DNA from 4 places in the Streptomyces sp. C11-1 genome. Region 4 is predicted to be linked to each of the others. Evidence: riboswitches for the same ligand, from Rfam matches in the RefSeq annotation. Region 4 holds a riboswitch; each other region holds the start of a gene.
What was found. Region 4 has a riboswitch for cobalamin ahead of RI138_RS01395 (ABC transporter substrate-binding protein). Riboswitches for the same ligand answer to the same signal wherever they lie in the genome.
Positions count from the first base shown of each region.

Region 1 (4,628 bases), 6.1 Mb from region 4:
CGGTGAAGGCCATGCGCCGGGCCGATGTGTTCTTCGTCCTCGGCAAGGGCCGCGAGAAGGAGTCCCTGACCCGGCTGCGGCGCGACATCCTCGACGAGCACCTCACCGGCCCCTACCGGGTCGTGGAGGCCGAGGACCCGTGGCGCGACCGCACCCAGGACGACGGTGCGCGCTACGCCTCGGCCGTGCACGACTGGCGCCGCCGCCGCGCCGACATCTGCGAACGCCTGATCATCGAGGAGCTCGCGCCGGGGGAGTGCGGGGCCTTCCTGGTGTGGGGCGACCCGTCCCTGTACGACAGCACGCTCGCGATCCTGGCGGACATCCGGGGCCGCGGCACGGTGAATTTCGGCCATGAGGTGATCCCCGGCATCAGCAGCGTCTCCGCCCTCGCCGCCCGGCACCGCGTCACCCTGAACCGGGTCGGCCGCCCCATCCGCATCACCCCCGGTAGACGGCTCGCCCAGGGCTTCCCCGAGGACGACGGCGACATCGTGGTGATGCTCGACGGCCACGAGACCTTCACCCATCTGACGGGCAGGGGTCTGTGGATCCACTGGGGTGCGTACCTCGGCACCCCCGACGAGATCCTGGTCTCCGGCCCGCTCGACGAGGTCGCCGGCCGGATCAGCCGGCTGCGCGCGGAGGCCCGCGAGCGGCACGGCTGGATCATGGACACCTACCTGCTGCGGCAGGGGCGGGACGAGGCGGAAGGGGCGGGCCGCCCGGCGGAAGGCGCGGACGGCTCTGGGGGCGGCCCGCTCGGCTGACCGGCCGGCGTCAGCGCCGGGACTCGTGTTCCCGGATGACGCCCAGCCCGTGGCCGAGGCTCGGGCACTCGGCGCTCAGGTCGTCACCCCGCACCAGGTAGTTGTGCACCCGGCCGTCCGCCGGCCGCTCGATCGCGCGGTACTGCGTGCCGTTCACGGTGATCGTCCAGTCGTCGCCGTCCTGGGCCCACCCAACTGTCTTCTTCATATGGCGTTTTCCGTTCCTCGGTCGGCCCCGCCGGGGGTCGGCGGGCCGTGTAGTGGGAAGAAGAACGGCTTTTGACGCTCTGTGGTTCCGCCTTTCCTACGCCATTCGGTTACATCTGGGTCTCCGCCCCCGCACACCCAGAGGGGGCTTATTCGGGCACCCGTGTCTCACCTCACCGTTCGAAGTGTGAACAACGGTGTGCGCCCGGCGGTCTCCCCCTTAGGGTGACCGGTGCAGCTGGTTCGCCCTGTCCGCCAGGCAGGGAGTCGTAAGAGGGAACCCGGTGGGAATCCGGGACTGCCCCGCAGCGGTGAGTGGGAACGACCGCCGTCATACGCACTGGGCCCGGCCGGGTCTGGGAAGCGACGGCCAGTAGGTGTCTGCCCCGGCAGGCGTGCCCGCGAGTCCGAAGACCTGCCCGTTGCCCGCACGTGACCGTTCGCGTGCGGAGTTCCCGGTGACCTCGTGGGCGGGTCGGCGTAACCGTCAGGCGGACGGACACGGTCCAGTGTGTCCTGCTCTCCGCCCGATGCGTCACCCCTTCGTGTCCGCGTCCCGTCCCGGGATCAGCAAGCAGCCACGCTCGCGAAGGAGAGTCACGTGACAGCGAAGCCCGCAGCCGCGGCAGCACGGGCCACCGTGTACGGCTACCCCCGCCAGGGTCGGAACCGTGAACTGAAGAAGGCCATCGAGGGCTACTGGAAGGGCCGCGTCGACGCGGACACCCTCCGGCGGACCGCCGCCGAACTGCGCCGGGGAACCTGGCGGCAGCTCGCCGAGGCCGGAGTCCACGAGGTGCCGACCGGTGATTTCTCGTACTACGACCATGTTCTGGACACCAGCGTCATGGTCGGCGCTGTCCCCGCGCGGCACCGCGACGCCGTCCGCTCCGACGCCCTCGACGGATACTTCGCCATGGCCCGCGGCACCCAGGACGTCGCGCCGCTGGAGATGACGAAGTGGTTCGACACCAACTACCACTACCTGGTGCCCGAGCTCGGGCCCGACACCGTGTTCACCGCCGACCCCGCCAAGCAGGTCGCCGAGTTCAAGGAAGCCCTCGCGCTCGGCCACACCCCGCGCCCGGTCCTCGTCGGCCCCGTCACCTACCTCCTGCTCGCCAAGGCGGCCCCCGGTGTCGCCGCCGGCTTCGAGCCGCTGACCCTGCTGGACCGGCTCCTCCCGGTGTACGCCGAAGTCCTCGCCGGCCTCCGCGCGGCGGGCGCCGCATGGGTGCAGCTGGACGAGCCCGCCCTCGTCCAGGACCGCACCCCCGCCGAACTGAACGCCGCCGCCCGCGCCTACCGCGAGCTGGGCGCACTCGCCGACCGGCCCAAGCTGCTGGTCGCCTCCTATTTCGGGCGGCTCGGCGACGCGCTGCCGGTCCTGGCCAAGGCCCCCGTCGACGGACTGGCGGTCGACTTCACCGAGTCCGGCGCGGGCAACCTCGACGATCTCGCGGCGGCGGGCGGCCTGCCCGGCAAGCGCCTGGTCGCGGGCGTCGTCAACGGCCGCAACATCTGGATCAACGACTACGAGAAGTCGCTCGCCACCCTCGGCACGCTTCTCGGCCTCGCCGACCGCGTCGACGTCTCCGCCTCCTGCTCCCTTCTCCACGTCCCGCTGGACGCGGACGCCGAGCGCGACATCGACCCGCAGATCGCCCGCTGGCTGGCCTTCGCCCGGCAGAAGACCGAGGAGATCGTGGTCCTGGCCCGCGGCCTGGCCGGCGGCACCGGCGCCATCGCGGCCGACCTGGCCGCCAACCGCGCCGACCTGGCCTCCCGCGCCGGGGCCGCGCTCACCCATGACCCGGCCGTCCGGGACCGTACGGCGGCCATCACCGGAGCCGACGGCCGCCGCTCCCAGCCGTACCCCGAGCGGGCCGCCGCCCAGCGCGCCCACCTCGGGCTGCCGCAGCTCCCGACCACCACCATCGGCTCGTTCCCGCAGACCACCGAACTGCGCACCGCCCGCGCGGACCTGCGGGCGGGCCGGATCGACGAGGCCGGGTACGAGGAGCGGATCAAGGACGAGATCCGCGAGGTCCTCTCCTTCCAGGAGAAAGCCGGGATCGACGTCCTTGTGCACGGCGAGCCCGAACGCAACGACATGGTCCAGTACTTCGCCGAGCAGCTCACCGGCTACCTCGCCACCCGGCACGGCTGGGTCCAGTCCTACGGCACCCGATACGTCCGCCCGCCGGTGCTCGCCGGGGACATCTCGCGGCCCGAGCCGATGACCGTGCGCTGGACCACCTACGCGCAGTCGCTGACCGAGCGCCCCGTCAAGGGCATGCTCACCGGCCCGGTCACCATGCTCGCCTGGTCCTTCGTCCGCGACGACCAGCCGCTCGGCGAAACCGCCCGCCAGGTGGCCCTCGCCCTCCGTGACGAGGTCAACGACCTGGAGGCGAGCGGCACTTCGGTTATCCAGGTCGACGAGCCCGCGCTCCGCGAGACGCTGCCGCTGCGGGCCGCCGAGCATGCCGCGTACCTGGAGTGGGCGACCGAGTCCTTCCGGCTCGCCACCGCCGGGGTACGGCCGGACACCCAGATCCACACCCACATGTGCTACGCGGAGTTCGGTGACATCGTCCAGGCCATCGACGACCTCGACGCCGACGTCATCAGCCTGGAGGCCGCCCGATCCCATATGCAGGTCGCCCGCGAACTCGCCGCCCACGGCTACCCGCGTGAGGCCGGGCCCGGCGTCTACGACATCCACTCCCCGCGCATCCCGAGCACCGAAGAGGCGGCGGCCCTGCTGCGCAAGGGACTTGAGGCCATCCCGGCCGAGCGGCTTTGGGTGAACCCCGACTGCGGCCTGAAGACCCGCGGCTGGCCCGAGACCCGGGCCTCCCTGGAGAACCTGGTCGCCGCCGCGCGGCAGATCCGCGCGGAGCTGCCCACCGAAGCGGCGTGATCCGCCCCGGGGCGGGAGCGGCCACCGCTGCTCCCGCCCCGGGACGTTCCCGTACGGCCGGTGAATGTCCGATCCCGCTGATGACGTTCCCGTGCGGGCCGGGGAATGTCCGAGCCCGCTGATAGCGTGCCGCTTCCGGATCGAAGATCACGAAAGGGCTGCGGACGTGCGGGAAGTGACGTGTCATGAGGTGGACGCCCGGCGCTTGGGCGAGGCGTCGGAGGGTATCGTCGGGCGCGCCGTGGGGCGGTGGCACTGGATGCGCTACGACGACCCGGCCCCGCGGCGCATGGCCGAAGCGGCCGACGAACTGCTCGACCACGTCGCCGCGCGCACCGCGCAGGGAGCCGCGCTCGACGATGTGGCCCGCTCCGCGCTGCGCACGGCGGCCGAGTGCCGCCTGGGGGAGTTGAGCGTCGGCTGCTACCCCGACGGCGACCAGGAGATCTTCTTCCCGCTGATCGGCGAGAAGCTCAGCACCGAGGACATATCCTTCAGCGCCGCCTTCGGCCACGCGGGGGCGCAGGCCCCCTCGGCCCGGACCTGGCTGGACACCTTCGCGATCTGCGTGGCCAGCGGCCTCGTATGGGACTGGCAGCGGGTCATCGGACTGCTGCTGCGGGACGACTACGCGCCCGAGATCCACGAAGGAGTGCCCTACTCCCCGCTCACCTCGGCATCGGACCCGGCGGACCTCGCCGCGATGGACACCCTGTGCCTCTATC
Region 1 is NZ_CP134500.1:6,426,543-6,431,170, forward strand. Features, by position in the region: gene cobF (precorrin-6A synthase (deacetylating)) at 1-770, shown strand, start outside; gene RI138_RS28400 (hypothetical protein) at 781-978, opposite strand; cobalamin riboswitch at 1,200-1,414, shown strand; gene metE (5-methyltetrahydropteroyltriglutamate--homocysteine S-methyltransferase) at 1,579-3,903, shown strand; gene RI138_RS28410 (Imm49 family immunity protein) at 4,070-4,628, shown strand, end outside.
Region 1: it holds a riboswitch for cobalamin, as region 4 does, so the genes downstream of both, metE (5-methyltetrahydropteroyltriglutamate--homocysteine S-methyltransferase) here and RI138_RS01395 (ABC transporter substrate-binding protein) in region 4, are expected to answer to the same signal.

Region 2 (4,628 bases), 940 kb from region 4:
GCCTCGGCCGCAAGGGCGGCGTGGTCCGCTGGTCCACCGCCACCCGGATGTTCGTCGCCTGGGGCCTCACGCTCCCGGCCGCGGGTCTGGTCGGCGCGGGTGCCGAGTTCCTCACCAAGCAGGGCCCCTGGGGTGTCGCCGTCACCGCGGCCATCCTGGTCGGCGGCTCCTTCGCCATCTGGCTGGCCTCGCGCCGCCAGCCGGTCGACCACACCAACGTCAACGACACCGAGGAAGCGGCGGCGAACGAGCCGCAGGGCGTCGTCACCACCGCCATCGCCGCGGTCTCCCCGCCCCCCGCGGGCGCACCGGTCTCCGACCTCTCGACCACCATCCCGGCCCCGGCCGCGGCACCCGACGACACGCCCCGCCCCGCGGCCACGGTGTAAGGACAGATCCGTATGAAAATCGACTGGGCAGCTCTCGCCTCCGTCTTCGGTGTCAGTCTCGTGATCACCGTCGCGCTGGTCGGCGTCTTCACCCTGGGCATCGTCGCCCTCTCCAAGCTGTCGGCCCCGGCCGGCGGCAGCGGCTCCGGGAGCGGTGCCTCCGGCGGTACCGCCGCGCTGGCGCGCACCAGCGCGTACGCCTGCTTCGCGGCGTGCGCGGCGGCGGTCTCGTACGGGATCTATCTGATCGTCGCCTGACGCGTCCCACGGCACCCCTCATCGGGCCGGACACACCTCGTGTGTGTCCGGCCCGATGTGCGTCTGCGCACACCTGGCCTCCGCAGGTCAACAGCAAGTTGACGGCTGTTCTCGCAGCGTGGTGGACTGCCGGAGCCATTCACGGCGACAGCAGAGGAAGCCGGTGCGAATCCGGCGCGGTCCCGCCACTGTCACCGGGGAGCACTCCCCCACACCGGACGTCACGACCTGTCGGGACACCGGATGTCACGGCCCGTCGCGCACGGGCTGGAAGGCCGGGGGAGCTGCGGATCCGGGAGCCAGGAGACTCTCGTCGCCGCTCTCGTCGAACCAGGGCGCGGACCCTGAGTTAAGGACCTATGCCATGTCCGGCCGCCGTGCGCCGCATCCAGTGCCCCCTCACTCCGGAACGCCCCGACCCACGACGGGCTGAGCCGTGCGTGCCGATCGCCTCTTCGCGTACGGCGCCACGGCCGGAATGGTCGCCGACGCGCTCTTCGGCGACCCCCGGCGGGGCCACCCCGTCGCCGGGTTCGGCCGGGCCGCCGCGCGGGTGGAGTCCCTGCTGTGGCGTGACGACCGGGGCCGGGGCGCGCTGCACACCCTCATGTGCGCCGGAGGCGCCGTGGGGGCCGCCGCGCTGGCCGCCCGTGCGGTACGGGAGCGCCCCGCGCTCGCCGTCGCGCTGACCGCCGCCGCCACCTGGTCGGTCGTCGGCGGTACGTCGCTGGGCCGGGAGGCCCGCGCCATCGGGGGCGCGCTGGCCGCCGGGGACCTTGAGGTCGCCCGGGAACGGCTGCCGCATCTGTGCGGGCGCGACCCGCACTCCCTGGACGGGCCTGGGATCGCCCGCGCCGTCGTGGAATCGGTCGCCGAGAACACCTCGGACGCCGTCGTCGGCGCGCTCGTGTGGGGCGCCGTCGGCGGGGTGCCCGGACTCGTCGGCTTCCGGGCCGTGAACACGCTCGACGCGATGGTCGGCCACAAGTCGCCCCGCCACCGCCGTTACGGATGGGCCTCGGCTCGCCTGGACGACCTCGCTGGGTGGCCCGGCGCCCGGCTGACGGCCGCGCTGGCCGTGGTGGCGGGCGGGCGGCCGTCCGAGGCCGTACGCGCCTGGAAGGCGGACGCGGGGCGCCACCCGAGCCCGAACGCGGGACCGGTGGAGGCCGCGTTCGCGGGGGCGCTCGGCGTACGACTGGGGGGAACGCTGGCGTACGCGGGGCGCGTGGAGCACCGGCCCGTACTGAACGGGGAGTCCGGCCGGGACGTGCGCGGCGACGACATCGAACGCGCGGTGCGGCTGTCGCGCCGGGTGAGTGCGCTGGCCCTGGGTGTGTGCGTGGCGGCGCGGATGGTCGCGGGGCGGGCCGCCGGGCGGTCGGCTGCGGGACGAAGGCGGGGGCGGTCATGAACGGTCCGGCACGGAACGCGGTACGGGAACGGGAGCGGGCATGAGTGGTGGGCTGCTGGTCGCGGGGACCACATCGGACGCGGGCAAGAGCGTCGTCACGGCGGGCATCTGCCGCTGGCTGGTGCGCCGGGGCGTGAAGGTCGCGCCGTTCAAGGCGCAGAACATGTCCCTCAACTCCTTCGTGACCCGCGAGGGCGCGGAGATCGGGCGCGCCCAGGCGATGCAGGCGCAGGCGGCCCGGGTGGAGCCGACCGCCCTGATGAACCCGGTGCTGCTGAAGCCGGGCGGCGACCGGTCCAGCCAGGTGGTCCTGATGGGCAGGCCGGTCGGTGAGATGAGCGCCCGGGGCTACCACGGGGGGCGTCAGGAGGCGCTGCTCGGGACGGTCACGGACTGCCTGGAGCAGCTGCGGTCGGCCTATGACGCGGTGATCTGCGAAGGGGCCGGTTCGCCGGCCGAGATCAACCTCCGCCGGACCGACATCGTGAACATGGGCATCGCGCGGGCGGCCCGCTTCCCCGTGCTGGTGGTCGGGGACATCGACCGGGGCGGGGTCTTCGCCTCGTTCTTCGGGACGACGGCGCTGCTCGGCGCCGAGGACCAGTCGCTGGTCGCGGGCTACCTGGTGAACAAGTTCCGGGGCGATGTCTCGCTGCTGGAACCGGGGCTGGACATGCTGTACGGGCTGACCGGGCGACGGACGTACGGAGTTCTGCCGTACGCCCACGGACTCGGCATCGACGAGGAGGACGGCCTGCGGGTGTCCCTGCGGGGTGCGGTACGGGAGTCGGTCGTGGCTCCCCCGCACGGTGAGGACGTGTTGCGGGTCGCGGTGTGCGCGGTGCCGTTGATGTCGAACTTCACGGACGTGGACGCGCTGGCCGCCGAACCGGGCGTCGTGGTGCGGTTCGTGGACCGGGCCGAGGAGCTGGCCGACGCGGACCTGGTGGTCGTGCCCGGGACGCGGGGCACGGTGAAGGCGCTGGCCTGGCTGCGCGAGCGGGGTCTCGCGGACGCGCTGGTGCGGCGGGCGGCGGAGGGCCGGCCGGTGCTGGGGATCTGCGGCGGGTTCCAGGTGCTCGGTGAGCGGATCGAGGACGAGGTGGAGTCGCGGGCGGGGGTCGTGGACGGGCTGGGGCTGCTGCCGGTGACCGTCCGCTTCGACCGGGCCAAGACGCTGGCGCGGCCGGTGGGTTCGGCGCTGGGTGAGGTGGTGGAAGGGTACGAGATCCACCACGGGGTGGCCGATGTGCGGGGCGGGGAACCGTTCCTGGACGGGTGCCGGGTGGGTGCGGTGTGGGGGACGCACTGGCACGGGTCGCTGGAGAGCGACGCGTTCCGGCGGCGGTTCCTGGCGGAGGTGGCCCGGGCCGCCGGGCGACGGTTCGTTCCTGCGCCGGACACGAGTTTCGGGGTGTTGCGGGAGGAGCAGTTGGACCGGCTGGGGGATCTGGTGGAGGAGCATGCGGATACGGACGCGCTGTGGCGGCTCATCGAGGGCGGGGCGCCGGCCGGGTTGCCGTTCGTGCCGCCGGGGGCGCCGCCGTTGGGGGCGGGTACGTCGTCGGAGAGCCGGAGCGCTGCCCCGGACCCCGCTCCTCGATCGCCGGAGGGGCTTGTAGTGACCGCTCACGTCAAAGCTGAAGAGCATGTCAACGAGGAGGCCAAGTGAGTACGCCGTATCCCTTCACCGCGATCGTCGGGCAGGACGACCTGCGGCTCGGGCTGTTGCTCAACGCCGTCAGTCCGGCCGTCGGCGGGGTGCTCGTGCGGGGCGAGAAGGGGACCGCCAAGTCCACCGCCGTCCGGGCGCTGGCCGCCCTCATGCCCGAGGTCTCCGTCGTACCGGGGTGCCGGTTCTCCTGTGATCCGGTGGCCCCCGATCCGGCGTGCCCCGATGGGCCGCACGCGGATGCCCCCGGTGTGTCGCGCCCGGCGCGGACCGTCGAGCTGCCCGTCGGGGCGTCCGAGGACCGGCTCGTGGGGGCGCTGGACATCGAGCGGGCGCTCTCGGAGGGAGTGAAGGCGTTCGAGCCGGGGCTGCTGGCCGACGCACACCGGGGGATTCTGTACGTCGACGAGGTCAACCTGCTCCACGACCACCTGGTGGACCTGCTCCTGGACGCGGCCGCCATGGGTGCCTCGTACGTCGAGCGCGAAGGCGTCTCCGTACGGCATGCGGCACGGTTCCTGCTGGTCGGGACGATGAACCCGGAAGAGGGCGAGCTGCGGCCCCAGTTGCTGGACCGGTTCGGGCTCACCGTGGAGGTGGCCGCGTCCCGGGACACCGACGAGCGGGTGGAGGTCGTGCGGCGCCGGCTCGCGTACGACGACGACCCCGAGGGCTTCGCCGCGCGCTGGGCCGCGGAGGAGAGCGCCCTTCGGGAGCGCATCGCCGCCGCGCGTGCCCTGCTGCCCCGCGTCGTGCTCGGTGACGGCGTGTTGCGGCAGATCGCCGCCACCTGCGCCGCGTTCGAGGTCGACGGGATGCGGGCCGACATCGTGATGGCCCGTACCGCGACCGCGCTCGCCGCCTGGGCCGGACGCGAGGAGGTCACCGCCGACGA
Region 2 is NZ_CP134500.1:1,299,683-1,304,310, forward strand. Features, by position in the region: gene RI138_RS05685 (inorganic phosphate transporter) at 1-389, shown strand, start outside; gene RI138_RS05690 (hypothetical protein) at 402-647, shown strand; cobalamin riboswitch at 802-956, shown strand; gene RI138_RS05695 (cobalamin biosynthesis protein) at 1,084-2,061, shown strand; gene RI138_RS05700 (cobyric acid synthase) at 2,102-3,733, shown strand; gene RI138_RS05705 (putative cobaltochelatase) at 3,730-4,628, shown strand, end outside.
Region 2: it holds a riboswitch for cobalamin, as region 4 does, so the genes downstream of both, RI138_RS05695 (cobalamin biosynthesis protein) here and RI138_RS01395 (ABC transporter substrate-binding protein) in region 4, are expected to answer to the same signal.

Region 3 (4,628 bases), 4.8 Mb from region 4:
CATGGCGATGATCGCCGCCTGCATCATCGACCCCGGTCTGTACTTCGCCATCAACGCACCGGCCGGTGTGATCGGTGACAGCGTCCAGGCCGCCTCCGAGGCCGTGGCCGGCTTCGGCTTCTCCATCTCCCCCGAGGCGCTGGCCCAGGCGGCCAAGGACGTCGAGGAACAGAGTCTGCTGTCCCGGACCGGTGGCGCACCGACGTTCGCGCTCGGCATGGCGGAGATCTTCTCCGCGGTGATCGGCGGTACCGCCATGAAGGCGTTCTGGTACCACTTCGCCATCATGTTCGAAGCGTTGTTCATCCTCACCACCGTCGACGCGGGCACCCGCGTGGGGCGCTTCATGCTCCAGGACATGCTGGGCAACGTCTACAAGCCGTTCCGCGAGGTCAGCTGGAAGCCGGGCGTGTGGTTCGCCAGCGCCGTCGTCGTAGGCGGATGGGGCTACTTCCTCTGGGTCGGTGTGCACGACCCGCTGGGCGGCATCAACCAGCTCTTCCCGCTGTTCGGCATCGCCAATCAGCTGCTGGCCGCGGTCGCGCTGGCCGTCTGCACCACGCTGCTGGTGAAGTCCGGCCGACTGAAGTGGGCCTGGGTGACCGCGGTGCCCCTGGCCTGGGACGTGGCGGTCACGCTCACCGCGAGCTGGCAGAAGATCTTCTCCGAGGACGTGAAGATCGGGTTCTTCGCCCAGCGCGACAAGTACCAGGCGGGCATCGACGCCGGTGAGGTGCTGGCCCCCGCGAAGAACATGGAGGAGATGCGGACCGTCGTCACCAACTCCACGGTCGACGGGGTGCTGTGCGCGCTCTTCGCGGTCCTCATCATCGTGGTCCTCGTGGACGCCGGACGGGTCTGCTTCAACGCCATCCGCGACCCGGAGAGCGTCAAGCTCCACGAGGCGCCGTTCGTCCAGTCCAGGCTGGTCGCCCCGGCGTCGATCCTCGCGACCAAGGAGGAGAAGGCCGAGCTGGTCGCGGCGGGCGTCGGCCCCGAGGGCGGCATCCGCGTGGAGGACGGCGGTACGGACCTGCCGAAGGCCCGGACATGAGTGTGCGGGACGTCCGCCGGATCGCCGGCCGCATCCGCTGGTACGTGCGCGAGCTGACCGGCGAGTCGGCCTACGACCGTTACGTGGCGCACGCGCGGGCGCACGATCCGGACACACCGGTCATGACCCGCCGCGTCTTCGAGCACAGCCGCACCGACGCCCGCGAGGCGGACCCCCGCGAGGGCTTCCGCTGCTGCTGAGCGCCACCGGTCCCGCGGGGCCGCCGCACCCCGCCCAGGGGCGCGGCGGCCCCTTTTCGCGCCCTCGTACAGGCCCGTCCGCTCCGGGCCGAACCGGAGAAAAGTCGGGCGAAGAATCCACACCGCCTCGGAAAAGTTATGTCGGCCGACACAACATGTGGGGGCTACCTCATCAGGCGGCCCCCACATGTATGCTCGACCTCGCTGTCGTCGCAGGGGAATCCGGTGCGAATCCGGAACTGTCCCGCAACGGTGTGATCAGTGTGCTTTTGCACACCTGAAGTCCGAAGACCTGTCGACAGTGCGTCCGGATCGACCGAACCGGATGCCAGACGTCCGGGCCTCGCGGATAGGCCGGTGGACGCCGTCAGCAGTGCTGCCCTGACCCGGGCTTCGCGCTGCCCGGCTTCCCCGCCTGCTGCCGGCCCCCAGCCGAGCGAGGGAAAGCCCAGTGACCATCGCGCCCGCCGATCCGGTTTCAGCCACCGAATCCGCAGTGTCCACCACGTCCGGAGACGCCTCGAACGACGGACCCGGGACCGCCCTGCTGCGGACCCTGACCGACCTCACCGTCGATCTGCCCGACACCGACCCCGGACGGGTCGCCGCTGCCGCGTTGCGCGGGCGCAACGCCCGCTCCGACGAGGCCGAGCTGCGCTCGCTGGCCACCGAGGCCGCCGCGGGGCTGATCTCCGAGGACCCCGCGTACTCCAAGCTCGCCGCCCGGCTGCTGACCCGCACGATCGCCGACGAGGCCGCGAGCCAGGGCGCCACGTCCTTCTCCGCCTCGGTCGCCGTCGGCCACCGCGAGGGCCTGATCGCGGACCGCACGACCGCCTTCGTCGAGCTGCACGCGAAGGCGCTGGACGAGCTGGTCGAGCGGACGCTGTCCGAGGGCGCGGACGACCGTTTCGGCTACTTCGGTCTCCGTACGCTGCACAGCCGCTACCTGCTGCGCCACCCGCACACCCGCCAGGTCATCGAGACCCCGCAGCACTTCATGCTGCGCGTGGCCGCGGGCCTGGCCGAGGACGAGTCGGTGCGGGCGCTGGACGAGGTCGCCGCGCTCTACGGGCTGATGAGCAGGCTGGACTACCTCCCCTCCTCCCCCACGCTCTTCAACTCCGGTACCCGGCACCCGCAGATGTCCTCCTGCTATCTGCTGGACTCCCCCAAGGACGAGCTGGACTCGATCTACGACCGCTACCACCAGGTGGCGCGGCTCTCCAAGCACGCGGGCGGCATCGGTCTGTCCTACTCCCGCATCCGCGCCCGGGGTTCGCTGATCCGGGGCACCAACGGGCACTCCAACGGCATCGTGCCGTTCCTCAAGACGCTGGACGCCTCGGTGGCGGCGGTGAACCAGGGCGGTCGGCGCAAGGGCGCTGCGGCGGTCTACCTGGAGACCTGGCACGCGGACATCGAGGAGTTCCTCGAACTCCGCGACAACACGGGCGAGGACCAGCGGCGTACGCACAACCTGAACCTGGCGCACTGGATCCCGGACGAGTTCATGCGCCGCGTCGACGCCGACACCGAGTGGTCGCTCTTCTCCCCCGCCGACGTGCCCGAGCTGGTCGACCTGTGGGGCGACGAGTTCGACGCGGCCTACCGCGCGGCCGAGGCCAGGGGGCTGGCCCGCAAGACGATGCCCGCGCGTGAGCTGTACGGCCGGATGATGCGTACCCTCGCGCAGACCGGCCAGGGCTGGATGACGTTCAAGGACGCCTCCAACCGGACCGCGAACCAGACCGCCGAGCCGGGCCGGGTCGTCCACTCCTCGAACCTGTGCACCGAGATCCTTGAGGTCACCAACGACGGCGAGACGGCCGTCTGCAACCTGGGCTCGGTCAACCTCGGCGCCTTCGTGGCGAACGGCTCGATCGACTGGGACCGGCTGGATGCCACCGTGCGCACCGCCGTGACCTTCCTGGACCGGGTCGTCGACATCAACTTCTACCCGACCGAGCAGGCCGGGCGCTCCAACTCCCGCTGGCGGCCGGTCGGTCTGGGCGCCATGGGCCTCCAGGACGTCTTCTTCCAGCTGCGTCTGCCCTTCGACTCGCCCGAGGCCCGCGCGCTCTCCACGAAGATCTCCGAGCGGATCATGCTGGCGGCGTACGAGGCGTCCTGCGACCTGGCCGAGCGGTCGGGCCCGCTGCCCGCCTGGTCCGAGACGCGTGCCGCGCGCGGTGTGCTGCACCCCGACCACTACGACACCGAGCTGAACTGGCCGGAGCGCTGGGACGCCCTGCGCGCCCGGGTCGCGAAGACCGGTATGCGCAACTCGCTGCTGCTCGCCATCGCGCCGACCGCCACGATCGCCTCGATCGCCGGTGTGTACGAGTGCATCGAGCCGCAGGTCTCCAACCTGTTCAAGCGCGAGACGCTCAGCGGTGAGTTCCTCCAGGTCAACGCCTACCTGGTGGACGAGCTGAAGAAGCTCGGCGTGTGGGACGCCCGCACCCGTGAGGCGCTGCGCGAGGCGAGCGGCTCGGTGCAGGGCTTCGCCTGGATTCCCGAGGACGTGCGGGCCCTGTACCGCACCGCGTGGGAGATCCCGCAGCGCGGCCTGATCGACATGGCGGCGGCCCGTACGCCGTTCCTCGACCAGAGCCAGTCGCTCAACCTGTTCCTGGAGACGCCGACCATCGGCAAGCTCTCCTCGATGTACGCGTACGCCTGGAAGCAGGGGCTGAAGACGACGTACTACCTGCGTTCGCGCCCGGCGACCCGGATCGCCCGTGCCGCGTCCGGTCAGGCGTCGGCCGCCGCCCCCATTCCCGTACAGCAGGCGTCGGCTCCCGACGCGGACGCGATCGCCTGCTCCCTGGAAAACCCTGAGTCCTGCGAGGCCTGCCAGTAATGAGCACCGACGACAACAAGAACCTGCTCGACCCGGGATTCGAGCTGACCCTGCGTCCCATGCGCTACCCGGACTTCTACGAGCGCTACCGGGACGCGATCAAGAACACCTGGACCGTGGAGGAGGTCGACCTCCACTCGGACGTCTCCGACCTCGCCAAGCTGTCGCCGGGCGAGCAGCACATGATCGGCCGGCTGGTGGCGTTCTTCGCGACCGGTGACTCGATCGTCTCGAACAACCTCGTGCTGACGCTGTACAAGCACATCAACTCCCCCGAGGCGCGGCTGTACCTGTCGCGGCAGCTCTTCGAGGAGGCCGTGCACGTCCAGTTCTATCTGACGCTGCTGGACACCTATCTGCCCGACCCGGACGACCGGGCCGCCGCGTTCGACGCGGTCGAGGAGATCCCCTCGATCCGTGAGAAGGCGCAGTTCTGCTTCAAGTGGATGGACTCGGTCGAGAAGATCGACCGGCTGGAGACGAAGGCGGACCGCCGCCGCTTCCTGCT
Region 3 is NZ_CP134500.1:5,183,775-5,188,402, reverse strand. Features, by position in the region: gene RI138_RS23140 (carbon starvation CstA family protein) at 1-1,054, shown strand, start outside; gene RI138_RS23135 (YbdD/YjiX family protein) at 1,051-1,254, shown strand; cobalamin riboswitch at 1,446-1,568, shown strand; gene RI138_RS23130 (ribonucleoside-diphosphate reductase subunit alpha) at 1,706-4,120, shown strand; gene RI138_RS23125 (ribonucleotide-diphosphate reductase subunit beta) at 4,120-4,628, shown strand, end outside.
Region 3: it holds a riboswitch for cobalamin, as region 4 does, so the genes downstream of both, RI138_RS23130 (ribonucleoside-diphosphate reductase subunit alpha) here and RI138_RS01395 (ABC transporter substrate-binding protein) in region 4, are expected to answer to the same signal.

Region 4 (4,628 bases):
GCCAGGCAGACCACCAGGCAGACGGCGAGGACGGCGGAGCAGAACGCGACCTCGCTCCAGCCGACGCCGCCGAGCGAGCCGAGGAGCCAGAACAGCACCCCGCGGGTCTGCTCGGCGTCGGCGGAGGTCATCACGACGAAGGAGGTGAGGGCGGAGAAGAGCTGCATCGCGGCGACGCCGGAGAGCACGACCCGGTCGGTGGTGCCGCCCAGGGTGTGGCTGAGCAGCAGCACCAGGGCGAAGGAGCAGATCGCCCCGACGAAGGCCCCGGCGGACAGGGACACCGCTCCCCCGCCGACGCCGAGCACCACGATCACGACCGCCCCGGTCGAGGCGCCGGAGGAGACGCCGAGGACGAACGGGTCGGCCAGCGGGTTGCGCAGCAGGGACTGCATCACCGTCCCGCACACCGCGAGCCCCGCGCCGCACACGGCGGCGAGCAGGGTCCGGGGCATCCGCAGGTTCCAGATGATGCCGTCCCTGATCGGGCTGAGCTCCGAGTCGCCGATCCCGAGGTGGGCGGCGACGGCCGACCAGACGTCGGGCACGGAGATCCGGGCGGGCCCGATGGTCACGGCGACCGCGACGGAGAGCAGCAGGAGCAGGAGGCCGCCGGCCCAGAGCAGCACGGCGAGCGGCCCGCAGCCGCGGGCCGGGCGGGGCCGGTCGGTGAGGGGCGGTGTGCCGGCCCGCTCCCCGGCCGTACGGCTGCCCGTACTCAACCCGCGAGGCCGAAGTCGCGCAGTCCGGCCGCGACACGCTCCAGGCCCTCCACGGTGCGGATGGTCGGGTTCATCGCCTGGCCGCTGAGCAGCACGTAACGGCGGTTCTTGACGGCGTCCATGGTCTTGGTGACCGGGTTGGACTCAAGGAACTCGATCTTCTTCTCGGCGCTCTCGGCGGTCTGCATCGTACGGCTCAGGTCGCCGATGACCAGGACGTCGGGGTTGCGGTCGGCGACGGTCTCCCAGCTGATCTGGGGCCATTCGTCGTGCGTGTCGTCGAAGACGTTCTTCGCGCCGAGTTCCTTGGTGATGACTCCGGGGGCGCCGCAGCAGCCCGCGAGGTAGGGGGCCTTGGAGTCGGAGAACCAGTAGAGGAGTGACGCTTGGGAGGCGTCGATGCCCTCGGTGGCCTTCTCCACCCGCGCCTGGAGCTTCTTCACCAGGGCGTCACCACGCTCGGGTACCCCGAACACCTGGGCCAGTTCGCGGACTTCCGTGTAGACGCTGTCCATGGTGAGGGGTGCGGTACGGGCTCCGTCGCCGCCGCCGCTGTTGTCCTTGCCGGTGCAGTCGGCGGGCGAGATGTAAGTGGGGACGCCGAGCTTCTCGAACTGCTCGCGGGGGGCGACGCCGCCCTTGGCGAGGGTCGAGGCGAAGGAGGCGCTGAGGAAGTCGGGTTCTTTGTCGAGGACCCTCTCCGACGACGGCCGGTTCTCGGATATCCGCTCGACGCGCGCGTTGGCCTTCTCCAGGCCCTTCATGACCGGGTCGCTCCAGGTGGCGCTGCCCGCGAGGCGGTCGGCGAGGCCGAGCGAGAGGAGGATCTCCGTCGACCCCTGGTCGACCGAGACGGCGCGCTGCGGCGGGGCCTTGACCGTGACGGTGCGCCCGCAGTTCTTGAGGGTGACCGGATAGCCGTCGGCCTTGCCGCCGCCGTCGGCGGCCTGGTCGGTGGTGGTGCCGCAGGCCGTCAGCAGGACGAGTCCCGCGGCGAACAGGGCAGCGGTGCGTATCGGGGCGGGCAGGGCCGTGGGCAGCACGAAAGGACCTCGGTGTCTCTGGGCCCAGCCGCGGAGCCCGTCGTACGGTTCCCGTGCCCCGGTGCGGGGCGCGGGCGCCAGCAGGTCTTCGGACTCGGGTTCGTCCGGGCGGGACGCCTTCCCGGAGCAGGTGAGTACTCCAGTGGCCGTGGCCCCGCCCGTCCCCCTCACCGCTGCGCGTCAGTTCCGGTTTCGCACCGGATTCCCTGACCCCGTCGTTGGGGTTCGACTGGCCCCGGCAAGCTATCACGCGCCTTCGCACGGAATCAGAGGCGGTGAGGGTGCGCTGCGGACGACGTCCGGGAAGGCGGCCGGACGGGCCGTGCGGCGCGGGATCGTCCCGCCGCACCGGCCCGCCGGCTTCCGTTACGGCGTTACGGCGCTACGGCGTTACGGCGTTACGGCGTTACGGCGCCTGTAGGGCGATCACCGCGTTCTGGCCGCCGAAGCCGAAGGAGTGGCTGACGGCACGCCGGACGGGCAGCTCGCGCGGCGTCTTCGTGACGCAGTCGATGTCGAACCAGGGGGCCGGGGCGTCCAGGTTCGCGATCGGCGGGATCAGCCCGTGCTGGAGCGTGAGGATCGTCAGACCGGTCTCGATGGCCCCGGCCGCCCCCATGCAGTGGCCCAGCACGCCCTTGGGGGCGGTGACGGGCGGCCGGTGCGGGTAGGCCCGGCCGATGAGGGCGGCCTCGGTGGCATCGCCCTGGGGGGTGGCCGTCCCGTGCGCGTTGACATGGCCGACGTCCTCGGCGCGCCAGCCCGCGTCGCGCAGCGCGGCGTCCACGGCCGCCCGTGCGATGTCCCCCGAGGGGTGCGGGCTGGTGGGGTGGTGGGCGTCGGTGGTCTCCCCGACGCCCGTGATCAGGGCCCGGGGCGCGGCCCCCCGGGCGCGCGCCTCGCCGGCCCGCTCCAGGACCATGACGGCGGCGCCCTCCCCCATGACGAGTCCGGCCCGGTCGGCGGCGAAGGGGCGGCAGAGGCGGGCCGGGTCGCCGTCCCGCGGGGCCGCCGCGCCCGAGCGGGCGAGGCCTGTCATGGCGACCGGGAACACGATCGACTCGGTGGCCCCGGCGATCGCGATGTCGCACCGGCCGAGGGTCAGCAGGTCCCGGGCCACGGACAGCGCGGTCACCCCGGACGAACAGGCCGTGCACGGCGCCAGGCTGGGCCCGGTGGCCTTCATCCGGATGGCGATCTCGGCCGCGGGCATGTTCGGGATGGTGAGCAGGATGCCCGAGGGCGAGGTGGCCTCGGGTCCCCGCCGTTCCAGGGCGACGGCCTGTTCGGTGAGCCCGGCCGATCCTCCGCTGCTGGTGCCGACGACGACGGCGACCCGGGCTCCGTCCCAGCGCGCCGGGTCGAGTCCGGCGTCCGCGACCGCTTCCCGGGCGGCGAGTACGGCGAACTTGACGTACCGGCCCATACGGAAGGCCGTACGTCCGCCGACCGCGTCGTCCAGGTCGATGCCGGAGACCGTGCAGGCGAAGTCGACCGCGCAGCCGTCGAGTTCGGGGACGGTCCGGGCGGGCGACCGCCCGGCCAGGACCCCGTCCCAGGTGGTGTCGGTGGTGGTGCCGACCGGGGTGATCATTCCCAGGCCGGTCACGGCGATGGCGGGTCGCTTCATCGGGTGTTGCTCACCGGCACCGTGGCCCCGGCCGCCGCGCCGCCGACGGTCGCGTCGCCGCCGACGGCCGCGTCGATGAACGCGGAGACGTCGGCCAGCGTGGCGTCCTTGTACAGCTTCTCGGAGTCGGCGTCGACGCCGAGGGTCTCCTTGATGATGACCGCGAACTCTGCCACCGCCAGGGAGTCCATCTCCAGGCTGTCCATGGTGGATTCCGGCAGGATCTCGGCTGCGGGCACCTTGAACGTCTCGGTCAGCACCTCGGTGATCTTCGGGTGGATGGTCTTCACGGTGATTCCTCTTCCTCTGTGTGTCATCGACGTCGTGTGATCGGCGTCGCTGGAACGGCAGGTGGTCGAACGCGGCAACCCACCGCCGAAGTAACTGGAAGACGATCTTCCGGTTACGCCCTGGGGCGAACCGATTCGTCTACGCTCACCTGCGACTTCTCGAACCATCGAGAGACCATGGACGTGGTTCCCCAGTACGCCAGCAGGACCCCGCGGACGCCCAGCGCCGCCGCCCTCTCGCGCAGCGGGCGCCTCCTGCTGCCGCGGGCGGGACGCCGGAACTCCCCGGGACGGCCCCCGGCTCCGGCCATGCGGCCCCGGTGCCAGGGCCCCTCGGGGTCGTCGTAGGCCGCCGCGTAACCGGGCCCGGCGATCGGCCAGTCCGACATCAGCCGCTCCGGCAGGGCGAAGGACTCCACCAGGGCGGGCGTGTGCCGGGCCACGGCCGCGATCGCGTCCTCCACCGCGTCGGGGAGAAACGTGACCTGATCGGCGGTCAGCCGTCCGGTGGCGAGCAGGTCGCCGCTGTTGCGGGCGACCCACCGCAGCGCGAACAGCCGCCGGAGCTCCGTGAGCCGATCACGCGCGGGCCCTTCCGGCAGGGAGGCCACGGCCTGCTCGAACGCCTCGCCCGCCTGCCGGTAGCCGTACGCCTCGACGCCGAGCAGCGCGGCCGGGGAGGCGGCGTTCCAGCGGCCGAGCCGGTCGCCGGGCGGGGCGGCGCTCATCCGCTCGCGGGCGCGGGCGAACCACAGGTCCTCCACGGCCGTGAGCAGCCGGTCCAGGAACGCGGGCTCGTCGAGGTCGCCGGGCCCTTCGTCCACCGCCGACTCCCTCGTGGTCGCGCTGAACAGCATCTCGGCGGCGGCCTTGGCATGCACGGCCAGGTTGTCGCCCTCGGCGGTGATCGCGCCCTCGATGCCGGTGAACAGCTCGGTCATGC
Region 4 is NZ_CP134500.1:361,566-366,193, forward strand. Features, by position in the region: gene RI138_RS01390 (iron chelate uptake ABC transporter family permease subunit) at 1-722, opposite strand, end outside; gene RI138_RS01395 (ABC transporter substrate-binding protein) at 719-1,765, opposite strand; cobalamin riboswitch at 1,828-2,014, opposite strand; gene RI138_RS01400 (beta-ketoacyl-[acyl-carrier-protein] synthase family protein) at 2,172-3,395, opposite strand; gene RI138_RS01405 (acyl carrier protein) at 3,392-3,685, opposite strand; gene RI138_RS01410 (acyl-CoA dehydrogenase family protein) at 3,799-4,628, opposite strand, start outside.